DNA from 4 places in the Streptomyces sp. NPDC093109 genome. Region 2 is predicted to be linked to each of the others. Evidence: riboswitches for the same ligand, from Rfam matches in the RefSeq annotation. Region 2 holds a riboswitch; each other region holds the start of a gene.
What was found. Region 2 has a riboswitch for cobalamin ahead of metE (5-methyltetrahydropteroyltriglutamate--homocysteine S-methyltransferase). Riboswitches for the same ligand answer to the same signal wherever they lie in the genome.
Positions count from the first base shown of each region.

Region 1: it holds a riboswitch for cobalamin, as region 2 does, so the genes downstream of both, AB0389_RS22230 (ribonucleoside-diphosphate reductase subunit alpha) here and metE (5-methyltetrahydropteroyltriglutamate--homocysteine S-methyltransferase) in region 2, are expected to answer to the same signal.
Region 3: it holds a riboswitch for cobalamin, as region 2 does, so the genes downstream of both, AB0389_RS20410 (ABC transporter substrate-binding protein) here and metE (5-methyltetrahydropteroyltriglutamate--homocysteine S-methyltransferase) in region 2, are expected to answer to the same signal.
Region 4: it holds a riboswitch for cobalamin, as region 2 does, so the genes downstream of both, AB0389_RS02565 (CbtB-domain containing protein) here and metE (5-methyltetrahydropteroyltriglutamate--homocysteine S-methyltransferase) in region 2, are expected to answer to the same signal.

Region 1 covers NZ_JBFBEZ010000023.1:37,202-41,343, forward strand. Annotated here, with positions in the region: gene AB0389_RS22230 (ribonucleoside-diphosphate reductase subunit alpha) at 1-2,152, opposite strand, end outside; cobalamin riboswitch at 2,306-2,476, opposite strand; gene AB0389_RS22235 (Uma2 family endonuclease) at 2,545-3,129, shown strand; gene AB0389_RS22240 (YbdD/YjiX family protein) at 3,199-3,402, opposite strand; gene AB0389_RS22245 (carbon starvation CstA family protein) at 3,402-4,142, opposite strand, start outside.
Region 2 covers NZ_JBFBEZ010000004.1:53,918-58,059, forward strand. Annotated here, with positions in the region: gene AB0389_RS06200 (MFS transporter) at 1-1,358, opposite strand, end outside; cobalamin riboswitch at 1,872-2,096, shown strand; gene metE (5-methyltetrahydropteroyltriglutamate--homocysteine S-methyltransferase) at 2,259-4,142, shown strand, end outside.
Region 3 covers NZ_JBFBEZ010000020.1:46,446-50,587, forward strand. Annotated here, with positions in the region: gene brxD (BREX system ATP-binding protein BrxD) at 1-89, shown strand, start outside; gene AB0389_RS20405 (DEAD/DEAH box helicase) at 86-2,245, shown strand; cobalamin riboswitch at 2,282-2,463, shown strand; gene AB0389_RS20410 (ABC transporter substrate-binding protein) at 2,553-3,623, shown strand; gene AB0389_RS20415 (iron chelate uptake ABC transporter family permease subunit) at 3,704-4,142, shown strand, end outside.
Region 4 covers NZ_JBFBEZ010000002.1:35,773-39,914, forward strand. Annotated here, with positions in the region: gene AB0389_RS02550 (GNAT family N-acetyltransferase) at 24-560, opposite strand; gene AB0389_RS02555 (GlsB/YeaQ/YmgE family stress response membrane protein) at 773-1,036, shown strand; gene AB0389_RS02560 (histidine phosphatase family protein) at 1,096-1,731, opposite strand; cobalamin riboswitch at 1,767-1,889, shown strand; gene AB0389_RS02565 (CbtB-domain containing protein) at 1,965-2,195, shown strand; gene AB0389_RS02570 (CbtA family protein) at 2,217-3,095, shown strand; gene cbiE (precorrin-6y C5,15-methyltransferase (decarboxylating) subunit CbiE) at 3,290-4,142, shown strand, end outside.

The sequences.
Region 1 (4,142 bases), on a different contig from region 2:
CCAGGAACGGCGTACGCGCCGCAGCCATGTCGATCAGGCCGCGCTGCGGGATCTCCCACGCCGTACGGAACAGCTCCCGCACCTCCGCCGGGACCCAGGTGAAGCCCGCCACCGAGCCGCTGGACTCGCGCAGCGCCTCGCGGGTCTGCGCGTCCCAGACGCCGAGCCGCTTCAGCTCGTCCACCAGGTACGAGTTGACCTGGAGGAACTCGCCCGACAGCGTCTCGCGCTTGAAGAGGTTGGAGACCTGCGGCTCGATGCACTCGTACACGCCCGCGATCGAGGCGATCGTCGCCGTCGGGGCGATGGCGAGCAGCAGCGAGTTGCGCATGCCGGTCTTCGCGACGCGGGCGCGCAGCGCGTCCCAGCGCTCCGGCCAGGTCAGCTCCACGTCGTAGTGGTCGGGGTGCAGCACCCCGCGCGCGGTGCGCGTCTTCTCCCAGGCGGGGAGCGGGCCGTTGCGCTCGGCGAGGTCGCAGGACGCCTCGTACGCGGCGAGCATGATGCGCTCGGCGATCTTTGTGGAGAGCGCGGCGGCCTCGGGGGAGTCGAAGGGCAGGCGTTTCTTGAAGAAGACGTCCTGGAGGCCCATCGCGCCCAGGCCGACCGGGCGCCACTTGGCGTTGGAGCGGCCGGCCTGCTCGGTCGGGTAGAAGTTGATGTCCACGACGCGGTCGAGGAAGGTCACGGCCGTACGGACGGTCTCGTCCAGGCGCTCCCAGTCGATCTCGCCGTCGGCTTCTCTTACGAACGCGCCCAGGTTGATCGAGCCGAGGTTGCAGACGGCCGTCTCGCCGTCGTCCGTGACCTCCAGGATCTCCGTGCAGAGGTTCGAGGAGTGGACGGTGTGGCCGGGCTCGGCGGTCTGGTTGGCCGTACGGTTCGACGCGTCCTTGAAGGTCATCCAGCCGTTGCCGGTCTGCGCGAGGGTGCGCATCATCCGGCCGTACAGCTCGCGCGCGGGGAGGGATTTACGGGCCAGGCCGGCCGCTTCCGCCTCGCGGTACGCGGCGTCGAACTCGTCGCCCCACAGGTCGACCAGCTCCGGCACGTCGGACGGCGAGAACAGCGACCAGGTGCCGTCCGTGTCGACCCGGCGCATGAACTCGTCGGGGATCCAGTGCGCGAGGTTTAGATTGTGCGTACGACGCGCCTCCTCGCCCGTGTTGTCGCGCAGTTCGAGGAACTCCTCCAGGTCCGCGTGCCAGGTCTCCAGGTAGACACAGGCCGCGCCCTTGCGCCGGCCGCCCTGGTTGACGGCCGCGACGGACGAGTCGAGCGTGCGGAGGAAGGGGACGATGCCGTTGGAGTGGCCGTTCGTCCCGCGGATCAGCGAACCGCGCGAACGGATGCGGGAGTACGACAGGCCGATCCCGCCCGCGTGCTTCGAGAGCCGCGCCACCTGGTGGTAGCGGTCGTAGATGGAGTCCAGCTCGTCCAGCGGGGAGTCCAGCAGATAGCAGGAGGACATCTGCGGGTGCCGGGTGCCGGAGTTGAAGAGCGTGGGGGAGGAGGGGAGGTACTCCAGCCGGCTCATCAGCGTGTAGAGCCGGCCGACCTCGGTCACGGCCCGGTCGCTGTCGTCCTCGGCGAGGCCGGCGGCGACGCGCGCCATGAAGTGCTGGGGGGTCTCGATGACCTGGCGGGTGATCGGGTGCCGGAGGAGGTAGCGGCTGTAGAGCGTCCGGAGCCCGAAGTAGCCGAAGCGGTCGTCGGCGGCGGGGTCGATCATCGCGTCGAGCCGGTCCGCGTGGAGCGCCACGAAGGAGGCCGTACGGTCCGCGATGAGGCCCTCGCGGTGGCCGACGGCGACGGAGGCGGAGAACGACACGGCGCCCTGGGTGGCCGCCTCGTCCGCGATGGCGCGCGTCAGCAGTCCGGCCGCGAGCCGGGAGTACGCCGGGTCCTCGGAGATCAGCCCGGCCGCCGCCTCGGTGGCGAGCCCGCGCAGCTCGGCCGCGTCCGAGCGGGCGTTCCGGCCGCGCAGCGCGGCGGCGGCGACCCTGCCCGGATCGGTGTCGGGCAGATCGGCGGTCAGCTCGGTCAGGGTCCGCAGCAGCGCGGTGCCGGGACCGTCGGACGGCTCGGCGACCACTGCGGAAAGGTCCGCTGCGGAAAGGACTGAGGCCGGATCCGCTGGCGCGATGCTCACGGGGTGCTCTCCCTCGCTCGGCTCCGGGCCTGTACGGCGGGAGGGGAACGGGGGATCGCGGGCGCGGCGGTACGGCCCGGAGGCGGGCAGCACAGCGCGGCGCGTCCACCGGCCCAACCGCGAGGCCCGGACGTCTGGGCGTCCGGTTCGGGTCGAGCCGGACGCACCGTCGGCAGGTACCCGGACTCATGAGGGTGCGGCAAAGCGCACCATCACACACCGTTGCGGGACAGTTCCGGATTCGCACCGGATTCCCCTGCGTCGACAGCGAGGTTGAGCATACATCTGGGGGGCGGCTGCGATGCCACCCCCCAGATGTTGTGTCGCACGTCATTCTGGCGGCCTGTGTCAGACCTCATCGCTATCGTCGTACGCACTAGGAGGTGTCCCCTGTGACGGTCATCGATTACGAGTCCCCGATCCTTCCCGATGAGTTCGACGAAGCCACTCGTGTACTGGCCCGGACCACCCCGAGTATTCGGCTGGAACTCATCGACGGGAGGATCAGGAACAGGGTCCTGCCAGATGGGGACCACGGGCGCATCATGCAGTGGCTGACGCGCGTCTGTGTGCGGTCATGTCCCGAGCTGTGGCTCTATCCCCGGCAGGGACTCCAGGTACAGGCGTACCGGAAGGGCCGTGCCCGACCGGATGGCTCGGTGGCGCCCAGCGGCGCCTTTGTCGGTCAGGGCGAGTGGGCCGATCCGGCGCCCGTGCTGATGGCGGTGGAAGTCACCTCGTACGACTCGGACACCGACAGCCGTGACCGGGTCGAGAAGCCCCGGGCCTACGCCGAGACCGAGATCCCGCTCTATCTGCTGGTCGACCGCGAGCGCTGCGAGGTGACGGTCTACAGCGAGCCGGACGGCGGGCGCTACGAGAATGCCCACACGGTGCCGTTCGGCAAGGAGATCACGCTCCCTGACCCGGTGGGTGTCACGCTGGAGACGGAGCAGCTCAAGAACTGGGTGCGCTGACGCCGGGGGCCGGGGTGGCCCGGCTCCCGTAGTGGGTGCCGGGCCGCCCCGGCCGGGGCGTGATCCCGCTCAGCAGCAGCGGAAGCCCTCGCGGGGGTCTGCCTCGCGGGCGTCTGTGCGGGTGCGTTCGAAGGTTCGGCGGTCCATGATCTGGGCCGTGGGGGCGTGGGTTCGGGTGTGGGTGACGTAGTGGTCGTACGCGGATTCGCCGGTCAGCTCGCGTACGTACCAGCGGATCCGGGATGCTAGGTGGCGCAGCCGGGGGGTTGCCATCACGGGGTGCCGTTTCCGGTGCCTGCCGCCACCTTGGAGGCCTCAGCCGCTTCCGCTTCCGCTTCCGCCGCTGCCAGTTCCGCCTTCTCCTCCTGCGTGGGGATCAGGCCTGCCGGGGCCACGATCCGGGACTTGACGTACGGGGTTTCGGAGAGTTTCACGCTCTCCGGGTGACGGATCGCCTTGACGCAGACCCGCCCCGCGTCCGCCAGGACCACCAGGATGAGCAGCGCGAAGATCGCCGTGAGGACGCCGTCGACGAGGGAGTTGGTGACGACGGTGTGCATGTCGTCCATCGACTTGGCGGGTGGCAGGATCTCGCCCCGGTCGATGCCCGCCTGGTAGACGTCCCGCTGGGTGAAGAAGCCCACCTTGGGATTGTCGGAGAAGATCTTCTGCCAGCTCGCCGTGAGGGTGACGGCGGCGTCCCAGGCCAGCGGTACGGCGGTCACCCAGGCCCATTTCAGCCGGCCGGACTTGATGAGCAGCGTCGTGCAGACGGCCAGCGCCACCGCCGCCAGCAGCTGGTTGGCGATGCCGAAGAGCGGGAACAGCTGGTTGATGCCGCCCAGCGGGTCGTGCACGCCGACCCAGAGGAAGTAGCCCCAGCCGCCGACCACGACCGCGCTGGCGAACCAGACGCCCGGCTTCCAGCTGACCTGGCGCATCGGCTTGTACACGTTGCCGAGCATGTCCTGGAGCATGAAGCGGCCGACGCGGGTGCCCGCGTCCACCGTCGT
Region 2 (4,142 bases):
GCCAGACCCCGGTAGAGGGAGGAGGCCGCCTCGGGCAGCTTGTCGTTCGCCGCCGAGGTGGAGAGCGTCGACAGGACGGCGAGACCGAGGGCGCCACCGATCTGCTGCGCGGTGTTGAGCAGCGCGGAGGCGCTCCCGGTGTCCTGGTGCGCGACCCCGCTGACCGCGCCGAGCGTCATCGGGACAAAGCTCATGCCGAGGCCGAGACCGGTGACGAACATGGCCGGCATCAGATGCGCCGCGTACGACGAACCCGGCTCCAGCGTGGCGAACCAGAGCATGCCCACGGCCGCCACCACCAGGCCGGGCCCGGCGATCAGCCGGGGGGCGTACCGCGCGACGAGCTTGGAGCTGATGCCCGCCGCGGCGGCCATGCCGAAGCTGAAGGGCAGATACGCGAAGCCGGTCCTGACCGGGCTGTAGCCGAGGATCAGCTGCATGTAGAGCGTCAGGAAGTAGAAGGTGGCGAACATGCCCGAGCCGATGAACAGCATCGTCCCGTAACTCCCCCACCGGTTCCGGTCCTTGAAGAGCCGCAGCGGCATCATCGGGTGCGCGGTGCGGGCCTGGAGGAAGAGGAACACGGCCAGCAGCACGACCGCGGCGGCGAAGGATGCGAGAGTCAGGCCGTTGGTCCAGCCGTGCTCGCCGCCGCGGGTGATGCCGTACACCAGGGAGATCAGACCGCCGGTGCCGGTGATCGCGCCGGGGACGTCGAGACGGCCGGTGTCGCGTTCGGCCTCGACGAGGTAGCGGGTACCGGCGAGGACGGCCAGGCCGATCGGGATGTTGACGAAGAAGACCCAGCGCCAGTCGAGTACGTCGGTGAGCACACCGCCGAGCAGCAGCCCGACCGTGGCGCCCACGCCGCCCATGGCCGCGTAGACGCCCATCGCCGTGTTGCGCTCCTTGCCGACCGGGAACGTCGTGGTGATCAGCGCCAGGGCGCTGGGCGCGGCGAGCGCGGCGCCGGCTCCTTGCAGAACACGGGCGGCGAGCAACAGCCCCTCGTTCGGCGCCAGTCCGCCGAGCAGCGAGGCCAGGGTGAAGACGGCGATCCCCACCCGGAACACGCGCCGCCGTCCGTACAGGTCACCGGCCCGCCCGCCGAGCAGCAGCAGCCCGCCGAACGCCAGCGCGTACGAGTTGACGATCCAGGCCAGATTCGCGTCGGACACGCCGAGATCGGTCTGGATGGCGGGCAGGGCGATATTGGTGATCGTGGCGTCGAGAACCACCATCAGCTGGGCGGCGGCGATCACGAACAGGGCCAGCCCGAGATGTCGCCCGCCCCCGGGTGAGGCTCCGGAGGCATCCGGCCCTGCGGTGGCGACGGGCGTTGTGGAGTGCGCAGACATGGAAAGAGGCTCCAAGGAACGGGGACGGATTAATCCCCGGAACAGGAAACGGACTCGCCGCTGAGTCAATTCCTGATCCGGGAAAAAGCAAAGACTGAACCACCCCCGGAATTTCCGGTGGAGTGGGGTACTCGCTGATGCAATCCGAGGGAAGGACGCCGATACGGCATACAACTTGCGCTCGGGACGAATACGCACACTAACACCCTGTGGCCTGCCCGTACGGCCGTTCCGGAGACGTTCGCCATGTGATGGTTCTCGCGCTTGACGGCACGCCCCCGGGTGTGGGCACACAGCAGGCGGAGAATGCATGGAACCCATTTGCGCTTTCCCGGAAAGTGTGGACACACACCGGCGCGGAGAATTCCGAAAATTGTCTGCCGACGCACGCCGCGTTCGAATAGGCGCCTACACCCGGTCCACAGGCGCCGCAAGGGCGTCCACCGCGGCTCCCGTGTCCCAGGTCACGTTCCGGAACGTGGGCGGTGTCGGCCGCGGCCCCGCCCACGCTCTACCCTGTCGGATGCAGCTGGTTCGCCCTGCCCGCCAGGCAGACGCGTCGTAAGAGGGAACCCGGTGGGAATCCGGGACTGCCCCGCAGCGGTGAGTGGGAACGACCGCCGTCATACGCACTGGATCCGGCCAGGATCCGGGAAGCGACGGCCAGTAGGAATCTGGAATCTGCCTCGGCAGAGCTGCCCGCGAGTCCGAAGACCTGCCCGTTGCCCGTACGCGACCATTCGCGTACGGATATCCCGGTGACCTCGTGGGCGGGTCGGCGTACATATCGGACGGACGAGCGCGCCCGGGGCGCGGTACTGGTCCGTGCGGTCCGTCACCCCTTCGCGCTCGCGTCCCGTCGCCGGGATGTTCAGGAGTCATCTCGCGAAGGAGATTTCCGTGACAGCGAAGTCCGCAGCCGCGGCAGCACGGGCGACCGTGTACGGCTACCCCCGCCAGGGACAGCACCGGGAACTGAAGAAGGCCGTCGAGGGGTACTGGAAGGGCCGCGTCACCGCGGAAGCCCTCCGGGAGACGGCCGTCGGGCTGCGCCGGGCCAACTGGCGGCAGCTGGCTGACGCCGGCGTCGACGAGGTGCCGACCGGTGACTTCTCGTACTACGACCACGTCCTGGACACCAGTGTCATGGTCGGTGCCGTCCCCGCACGGCACCGCGCGGCCGTCGAGGCCGACGCGCTCGACGGCTACTTCGCGATGGCCCGCGGCACCCAGGACGTGGCGCCGCTGGAGATGACCAAGTGGTTCGACACGAACTACCACTACCTCGTCCCCGAGCTGGGCCCCGACACCGTCTTCACCGCCGACTCCGCCCGGCAGGTCGCCGAGCTGACGGAGGCTCTGGCGCTCGGGCACACCGCCCGGCCGGTCCTCGTCGGCCCCGTCACGTATCTCCTGCTGGCCAAGCCCGCGCCCGGGGTGGCGGCCGGTTTCGAACCGCTGACCCTGCTGGACCGGCTGCTGCCCGTCTACGCCGAGGTCCTCGCCGATCTGCGCGCCGCCGGCGCCGAGTGGGTGCAGCTCGACGAGCCCGCGCTGATCGAGGACCGGACGCCCGCCGAACTGGCCGCCGTCGCCCGTACGTACCGCGACCTCGGCGGCCGGACCGACCGGCCGAAGCTGCTCGTCGCCTCCTACTTCGACCGGCTGGGCGAGGCGCTTCCCGTGCTGGCCAAGGCACCGGTCGAGGGCCTGGCACTCGACTTCACCGGCGCGGCGGCGGCCAATCCGGCCGATCTCGCCGCCGTCGGCGGACTGCCAGGAAAGCGGCTCGTCGCGGGCGTCGTCAACGGCCGCAACATCTGGATCAACGACTTCGAGAAGTCGCTGGCCACCCTCACCACCCTCCTCGGCCTCGCCGACCGGGTCGATGTGGCCGCGTCCTGCTCCCTCCTGCACGTTCCGCTCGACACCGCCGCAGAACGGGACATCGATCCGGAGATCCTGCGCTGGCTCGCCTTCGCCCGGCAGAAGACCGCCGAGATCGTCACCCTGGCCAAGGGGCTGGCCGAGGGCACCGGTGCCATCGCCGGGGAGATCGCCGCCAACCGGGCCGCCCTCGCCTCCCGTACGGCCTCGGCGATCACCCACGACCCGGCCGTACGGGCCAGGGCCGCCGCCGTCACCGACGCCGACGGCCGCCGCTCGCGGCCGTACGCCGAGCGCGCCGGCACCCAGCGCGCCCGCCTCGGGCTGCCGCTGCTGCCGACGACCACCATCGGCTCGTTCCCGCAGACCGACGACTTGCGGACGGCCCGCGCCGACCTGCGCGCGGGACGGATCGGCACCGCCGGGTACGAGGAGCGCATCAGGGCCGAGATCGCCGAGGTCGTCTCCTTCCAGGAGAAGGCCGGCCTCGATGTCCTGGTGCACGGCGAGCCCGAACGCAACGACATGGTCCAGTACTTCGCCGAGCGGCTCACCGGCTACGTCGCCACCCGCGGCGGCTGGGTCCAGTCGTACGGCACCCGCTATGTCCGGCCGCCGGTGCTCGTCGGCGACATCTCGCGCCCCGAGCCGATGACGGTGCGCTGGACGTCCTACGCGCAGTCGCTCACCGGACGCCCGGTCAAGGGCATGCTCACCGGGCCCGTCACCATGCTCGCCTGGTCCTTCGTCCGCGACGACCAGCCGCTCGGCGACACCGCGCGCCAGGTCGCCCTCGCCCTGCGCGACGAGGTCAACGACCTTGAGGCGGACGGCACTTCGGTGATCCAGGTCGACGAACCCGCCCTGCGCGAGACACTGCCGCTGCGCGCCGCCGGC
Region 3 (4,142 bases), on a different contig from region 2:
CCGTGCACACGGCGGAGTTGAGCGAGGTGGAACGGAACGCCGCGGCGGAGCCGGCGAACGCCGACGACGTCGAGCTGGAGCTTCCGTGACGGCACAGCCCGGTACACCTGAGGGGCCTGGGGGTCTCGATCCGCTGGACCGGCTGCATCCCGGGCTGGTCCATCACATCGTCAACACCCTTGGCTGGCCCGGACTCCGGCCGCTCCAGGAGGAGGCCGTCGCGCCCCTCATGGACGGCTCGGACGCCCTGCTGCTCGCCCCCACTGCCGGCGGGAAGACCGAGGCGGCGTCCTTTCCGCTGCTGTCACGGATGGACGCGGAGCGGTGGACCGGAACGTCGGTGCTCTACGTGTGTCCGCTGAAGGCGCTGCTCAACAACCTGCTGCCGAGGCTGGAGACGTACACCTCCTGGCTGGGGCGGTCGGCCGCGCTCTGGCACGGGGACGTTCCGCAGTCCCGCCGCAAGCGCGTCCTGCGCGAGCGCCCGGATGTACTGCTCACCACTCCGGAGTCGCTGGAGGCGATGCTGGTCAGCGCCAATGTCGACCATCGCGCTTTCTTCTCGGGGCTGCGGGCGATCGTCGTCGACGAGGTGCACGCCTTCGCCGGGGACGACCGGGGCTGGCATCTGCTGGCCGTACTGGAGCGGCTGGAGCGGGTGGTCGGCCGGCCGGTGCAGCGCGTCGGGCTCTCCGCGACGGTCGGCAACCCGGCGGAGCTGCTGAGCTGGCTGCAGGGGGCGGGCGCGGGGAAGCGAGAGGCGCGGGTGGTTGCGCCCCATCTGCGCGAAGCCGCGCCGGAGTTGCCGCCGCCCGGGGACGTCCAGCTCGACTACGTGGGGTCGCTCGCCAACGCGGCGACGGTGATCGCCGCCCTGCACCGGGGCGAGAAGCGCCTGGTGTTCTGCGAGTCCCGCCGGCAGGTCGAGAAGCTCGGTGAGGCGCTGCGGGCGAAGGGGGTCACCACCTTCCTGTCGCACGCGTCGCTGTCCGTGGACGAGCGGAGGCGGGCGGAGGAAGCGTTCGCTGAGGCGAGGGACTGCGTCATCGTCTCCACCAGCACACTGGAACTCGGCATCGACGTGGGCGACCTGGACCGGGTCATCCAGATCGACGCGCCCGCGACCGTGGCCTCGTTCCTGCAGCGTCTCGGCCGCACGGGCCGGCGGAGCGGTTCGCCGCGCAACTGTCTGTTCCTGGCCCTCGACGAGCCCGGTCTGCTCTCCGCGGCGGCCCTTCTCCTGCTCTGGTCCCGGGGCTGGGTGGAACCGGTCGTCGCACCGCCCGAACCCCGCCATATCGTGGCCCAGCAGGTTCTCGCGCTCTGCCTCCAGGAACACCGCGTCGGCGACCGGCTGTGGCAGGACTGGTGGGGCGGCCTAGGCCCCTTCGGACCCGCCGCCGAGCCGATCGTGCGTCATCTCCTCGACGAGGGCTATGTGGACCGGGACGGCGGGATGATGTTCATCGGCCCCGAGGCCGAACGGCGCTTCGGCTTCCGGCACTTCATGGACCTCACGGCGGTGTTCACCGCCGCCCCCGAGTTCACGGTCCTGTCGGGCCGTACGGAGATCGGCACGACGGATCCCGCCCTGCTCACGGACGAAGTCGTCGGTCCGAGAAGGCTGTTGCTCGCGGGACGCAGCTGGCAGGTCACCTACATCGACTGGTCGCGGCGGCGCTGCTTCGTCGAGCCGGTGGAGGGTGGCGGCCGGGCCCGCTGGGGTGCGGTGGGCTTCGCCCGTACCGCTTCGTACGAGCTGACGCGGGCGGCGCGCGAGGTCCTGCTCGGCGCGACGCCTCCGGTCGGCCTTACCCGGCGGGCCGAGGGCGCGCTGGCGCGGGCGCGTGACGACGGCGCCGAGCTGGTGCACGCGCACGGCACGGTGATCGTGCGGGGCGGGCAGGGTACGAGCGTGCGCTGGTGGACCTGGGCCGGGCACCGGGCCAACGCCACGCTCGCCGCCACACTCGGTTCGGTCTCCGACCCCGTGCAGCGTCCCGCCGACGCGTATGTCCGGTTGCGCGAGGACATCACGCCGGGGGAGTGGAAGAACGCCGTCGCCGAGGGCGTCCAGCGGTTGTCCCTGCCCTCCGTGGACCCGCGCGCTGTGGCCGGGCTGAAGTTCGGCGCGGCACTGCCACAGCGATTGGCCGAGGCGACCATGGCCGCCAGGCTGGCCGACCTCGACGGTGCTGCTGCCGCTCTCCGGGAGCCGTTCCAGTACGCGGTGGTCCGCGGGTGACTGGAAGGGCTGTTGGAAGGGCTGTTTTCGGCCCTGTGGTAGCTTGCGGGAGCCAGTCGAACCCATGTACGTGGGTCAGGGAATCCGGTGTGAATCCGGAGCTGACGCGCAGCGGTGAGGGGGACGGGCGGGGCATCGGCCACTGGACTGCCGTCCGGGAAGGCGCCTCGTTCGAGTGATCCTGAGTCCGAAGACCTGCTGGCCCCTCCGTTCCTGTTCGGGGACGGGGGAGCACCGTACGAACGGGCTCCGCGCATGGGCCCTCGAACGCAGAGGATCTTCCGTGCTGAACGCGCGCCCCTTCCGTATGTCTCTTGTGCGTAAGTCCGTTGTGCCTGTCGCTCTGCTCGTCGCGGGGGCGTTGACGCTCACCGCCTGTGGGGGTGACGGGGAGAAGTCAGAGGTGTCGGGCAAGGCCGGTGGCGGTCAGGCCGTCTCGGGGGGCGGGTATCCCCTCAGCCTCAAGAACTGCGGGCAGACCGTCACCGTCAAGGCCGAGCCCCGGCGGGCCGTGTCGCTCAACCAGGGCACCACCGAGATCATGCTCACGCTCGGGCTCGCCGACCGGATGGCCGGGACCGCGACCTGGACCGATCCGCTGCCCAAGGCGCTGGTCAAGGCCAATGCCGAGGTGCCGCGGCTGGCCGACAACAACCCCTCCTTCGAGAAGGTGCTCGACGCCGAGCCCGACTTCGTCGCGTCGTCCTTCATCTCGACCCTGGGCAAGGGCGGCGTCGCCACGCGGGCGCAGTTCGAGAAGCTCGGTGTGCCGACGTACGTCTCGCCGGCCGACTGCACCAAGAACGACAAGGTCGTGGGTACGGACGGCGCCCGGTCCACCCCGCTGACCATGGACGTCATCTACCAAGAGGTGGAGGACCTGGCCAAGGTCTTCGGTGAGGAGAAGCGCGGTGCGGAGGTCGTCGCCTCGCTGAAGGCGCGGATGGCCGCCGCCGTGGAGGGGATCGATCCCGTCAAGGCCAAGAAGACCACCGTCCTCTACTGGTTCGCGAACTCCGACTCCCCCTACATGGCCGGCTGCTGCGGCGCCCCCGGGATCATCACCAACGCGGTCGGCGCGAAGAACATCTTCGACGACACCCAGGACGAATGGCCCCAGATCAACTGGGAGACCGTCGCCGACCGCAACCCCGACTTCCTCGTCATCGGTGACCTCACGCGCAAGTCGCAGACCGCCGAGACCGCCGCGAAGAAGATCGAGTTCCTGGAGTCCAACCCCGTCACGAAGAAGATGGACGCGGTCAAGCACAAGCGGTACGTGCTGCTCAGCGGCCAGGCGATGAATCCGACCATCCGCACCGTCGAAGGGGTCGAGAAGGTCGCCGCCGCGCTGCGCGCGTACGCGCCCGCCAAGTGACCGGCGTACGAGGGACCGGCGTACGAATGACTGCCGAACGAGTGGCTGCCGCACGCGTGACGCGTGCGCGGCTGGGCCTCATGGCGCTCGGCGGCTTCGGGCTGCTGCTGCTCTCCGTCGCGCTCGCCCTCACCATCGGCCCCGCGGACATCCGCGTGGGTGACGTCTGGTCGGTCGTCGCCGCCCATCTCGGTGTCGGCGAATCGCACGTCACCCCGATCCGGGACGGCATCGTATGGAATCTGCGGCTGCCGCGCACCCTCCTCGCCGCCGTGTGCGGGGCCGGGCTCGCGGTGTGCGGGGCGGTCATGCAGTCGCTGCTGCGCAATCCGCTCGCCGACCCCTTTGTGCTCGGGGTCTCGTCCGGGGCGTCGACCGGCGCCGTGGTGGTCGTCGTCCTCGGGGTCGGCGGGGGCGTGGTCTCGCTCTCCGCCGGGGCGTTCCTCGGGGCGCTGCTGTCGTTCGCGATGGTGCTGGTGCTGAGTCATACGCTCGGCGGGACGACGGACCGGGTGGTGC
Region 4 (4,142 bases), on a different contig from region 2:
GGTTATTCCGCCGGGTCCGGCGGTTATTCCGCCGGGTCCCCCGGGCGCAGATCGAGCCGCCAGTCGTTGCAGCGCATCGGACGCCCCGGTGGGTACTCCAGCTCGCATTCGTCCCGCAGGGAGAACCCGGCTCTGCGGCACAGCCGGTTCGACGGCGGGTTGCCGACGGACGGGAAGGCGTGCAGATAGCGGTGTCTGCCCTCGGCGCGCGCCTGGTCCACCACCCCGGCCACCGCCGTGACCGCGATGCCCCGGCCCTGGTGGGCGGCGAGCACCGCCCAGCCCGTCTCGTACACCTTCCGGCCCTGCCAAGTCTGCTCCCAGAAGCCGACCGTGCCGACGGCTTCGCCGTCCGGGGCGAGGGATATGCGGAACATCCGGCCCCGGCCCCTGCGGTCGGCGCTCAGTGCGACATAGCGCTTGTGCCGTTTGAGCAGCTGTTCCTCGGTCTCCGGGCCGCCGAGATGGTGCATCAGCTCCGGTGCGTTGGCCGCGCGGAGCAGGTCGAGGTCGCGCTCCGACCAGGGGGTGAGCCGTACTCGCGGCGTCGTGGACTCCATGTCCGGCACTGTAGGACGGAGGTCTGACAGGGCGGGAACCGCGCTGGGTCCGCTCCGGAACGGCTTCTCCTACCGCGGCAGCCGGGACGTAAACCGAACTGGCGAACACTCGCAATCATTGGTTGGACGGGACTGGACGGGTGCACGGCGGGCAGACGTCTTGCAGGGACCACTATCCGTAGCGGTTGTGCGACAAGGAGGGGACGGAAGACATGGAGATTTCCGGCATCATCACGGCCATCGTGATCGGCATCGTCATTGGTGTGCTGGGTCGGCTCGTCGTGCCCGGGCGCCAGCGCATCGGTGTGCTGCTGACCGTTCTGGTGGGCATCGTCGCGGCTCTGATCGGCACGGCCCTCGCGGCTGGGCTCGGTGTCGCGAATACCAAGGGGATCGACTGGATCGAGCTGATAATCCAGATCGGTCTGGCAGCGGTGGGTGTCGCCGCGCTGGACCGGGTGAAGGGCCGGGGCTGACCGGCTGACCCGCCGGGGCAGCCGGGGTTGACCGGCCGGGGCCGGCTGTCCTGCCGGGCTCATTCGTGGAGCGGGCGGCCGACGCGTAGATTCCAGCGGCCGTTGCGCCCGCTGAGTTCGGTGACGGACAGGGGACGTACGTCAAGCCTCCAGAACGTCTGCGGAGGTGCGCCGAGGGCGTGGACGGTGGCGGCGCGGATGAAGTCGGGTTCGGCGACGACGACGAGGCGCCCGCCGGTTCCGGTCGCGTCGTCGCCGTGGGCCGCGCCGGCCGTGTCCAGCCAGTGGGCGACGCGGGTGTGGAAGTCGCGCAGGGACTCTCCGCCGTGCGGTGCGGCGTCGGGGTCGGACAGCCAGGCGGCCACCGACTCCGGTTCGGCGGCGGCCACTTCGTCCAGGGTCCTGCCCTGCCAGCGGCCCATGGCGCACGGCGCGAGGGCGTCCAGCGGGGCGGTGGTCAGGCCGAGGGCCTGAGCGGTCCGGTGGCAGCGGCGTGTGGGGGCGGCGTAGTGGGCCGTGGCGCGGGGGAAGGTCTCCCGTACGGCTTCGGTCTGGCGCAGACCGGTGGCGTCGAGCCCGTCGTCGTCGCTGTCGTGGTCGCTCTCGCTTTCGCCGAAGCGGGCCTCGCGCAGGGCGGTGCTGATGGCGGGGGCGATGAGGGACACATGCAGTGACAGCTGTGTGGTCATGGTCATACGTGGGGGCCAGTTCCTGGGCGAAGGGCCTCTTGGCCCGCTTGTCGGTTCGCGGTACCTTCACGTCGATATCACGACGGCGAGACGGAAGTCCGGTGAGAGTCCGGCACGGTCGCGCCACTGTATGCCGGGGACCGGCCGCGTACCAGGCGGCGGGTTCCGGGTGAGTCAGACCCGATGGCCGTCGTCAGAGCTCCACTTATGGGACGCGAGTTCCCCAAGGAGGTTGTGTCATGGCGCAGTCCATAGCGCATCCGGTCATTTCTCCCGCCGACGCCGGTACCCCGGTGACCCCGCTCCCGCTGCGCGCGGTGCTCCCGTGGGCCGTGTTCGTGGGCACGCTCATGCTGGTGCTCCTCTACTTCGTCGGCGCCGAGCAGGGCGCGACGTCGGTGTTCTCCGGTGCGGGGGTGCACGAGTGGGTGCACGACGGCCGTCATCTGCTCGGCTTCCCCTGCCACTGACCACTGACGGAGATCACGCACATGCATGCCTCCACCGTCAGAAACCTCCTGGTCCGCGGCATGATCGCGGGCGTGCTGGCCGGACTTGTCGCGTTCGGACTGGCCTATTTCGCGGGCGAGCCCTCCGTACGGGCCTCGATCGCGCAGGAGGAGGCCCACTCCGCGCCGGCGCATGAACACGGCGACGGCGACGGAGAACAGGGTTCATCCGATTCCGATTCCGCTTCAACTTCTGGTTCCGCAGGCCATTCACATGGAGATGAGGAGGAAGAACTGGTCAGCAGGCCGGTGCAGTCGACGTTCGGGCTGGCCACCGGTGTCCTGGTGTACGGGGTGGCCGTGGGCGGCATCGCCGCCCTGGTCTTCGCCGTCGGCCTGGGCAGGCTCGGCAGGTTCGGGCCGCGGGCGACCGCGGCGCTGATCGCCGGGGCGGCCTTCACCACCGTCTGTCTGGTGCCGTTCCTGAAGTATCCGGCGAACCCGCCCGCGGTCGGAGACGCGGACACGATAGGCCGGCGCACCGCGCTGTATTTCCTGATGATCCTGCTGAGCGTGCTGTTGGCGGTCGCCGCGGTCATCGCGGGCCGACGGCTCGCGCCGCGGCTGGGCAACTGGAACGCGTCGCTCGCCGCCGGTGCCGGTTATGTCGTCGCCGTGGCCGTGGCGTGTCTCGTACTGCCCGCGAACACCGACGCCATCCCGGAGACCTTCCCGGCGGCGCTGCTCTGGGAGTTCAGACTGTCGTCGATCGCCGTGCAGGCGGTGCTCTGGACAGCCTTCGGGCTGATATTCGGCGCGCTGGCGGAGCGGATGCTCCGGGCCGGGACGGAGGACAGCGCGGCCGAGGGCGGGGTGGCCGAGGGCGGCGCGGCGCGGACGGCGGCCGAACCGGCGCGCTGACGGGCCCGCGCTGACGGGCCCGCGCTGACGGGCCCGCGCTGATGGGCTCGCGGCGGCGGGCGCCGGTGCCTCGGCGGGGAGCGGTGGCGGGGAGAAGTAGAGTTCGAGGTCGGTTTTCTCCCAGTTCAGAAGCTCCGAGGTGTACGGCAGTGAGCATCCCGCCCCGCGAGGGCCACGGGCCTCATCAGGCCCCTGTGCCTGATGAGGTTCCCGAGGCCGGTGAGGCCGAGGCCCGTGTGACAGTCGTCGGGATCGGCGCCGACGGCTGGAGCGGGCTCACCGACGCCGCGCGGGCGGCGCTGCGCCGTGCCGAGGTGGTCATCGGCGGCCCGCGCCAACTGGCGCTGCTTCCAGGGGCGGAGGCAGGGGCAGGGGCAGGGGCTGAGACGGGGGCGGAAGCCGGGACAGGCGCGGGGGAGTGCGCGGGCGAGCGGGTCGCGTGGCCGACGCCGCTGCGGCCCGCCGTACCCCGGCTGCTGGCCGCGTACGCCGGCCGCCGTCTCGCCGTACTGGCCAGCGGGGATCCGATGTTCTACGGGATCGGGCGGGCCCTCGCCGAGGAGGCGGGGCCCGGTGCGCTGCGGGTGCTGCCGCATCCGTCGTCGGTGTCGTACGCCTGCGCACGGCTCGGCTGGCCGGTGGAGGACACGGAGGTCGTCACGCTCGTCGGCCGCCCCACCGCGACGTTGGCCGCCGCGCTGCACCACGGGCGCCGGGTGCTGGTGCTCAGCGCCGGGGCCGCGACGCCCGCCGAGGTGGCGGCGCTGCTGCGGGAACGGGGTTACGGACCGAGCCGGCTGCGCGTGCTCGAAGCCCTCGGCGCGGAGCGCGAACGGTGCGTCGAGGGACACGCGGCGGACTGGTCCGCGCCGGCCGGCGACCCGCTGAATGTCGTGGCGGTCGACTGCCGCCGCGCGGACGGCGCGCCGCGCCTCGGCGCCGTACCGGGGCTGCCGGATGCCTCGTACGAGCACGACGGCCAGCTCACCAAGCGCCATGTGCGCGCCGCGACGCTCGGCGCGCTGGCGCCCGCGCCGGGGGAGCTGC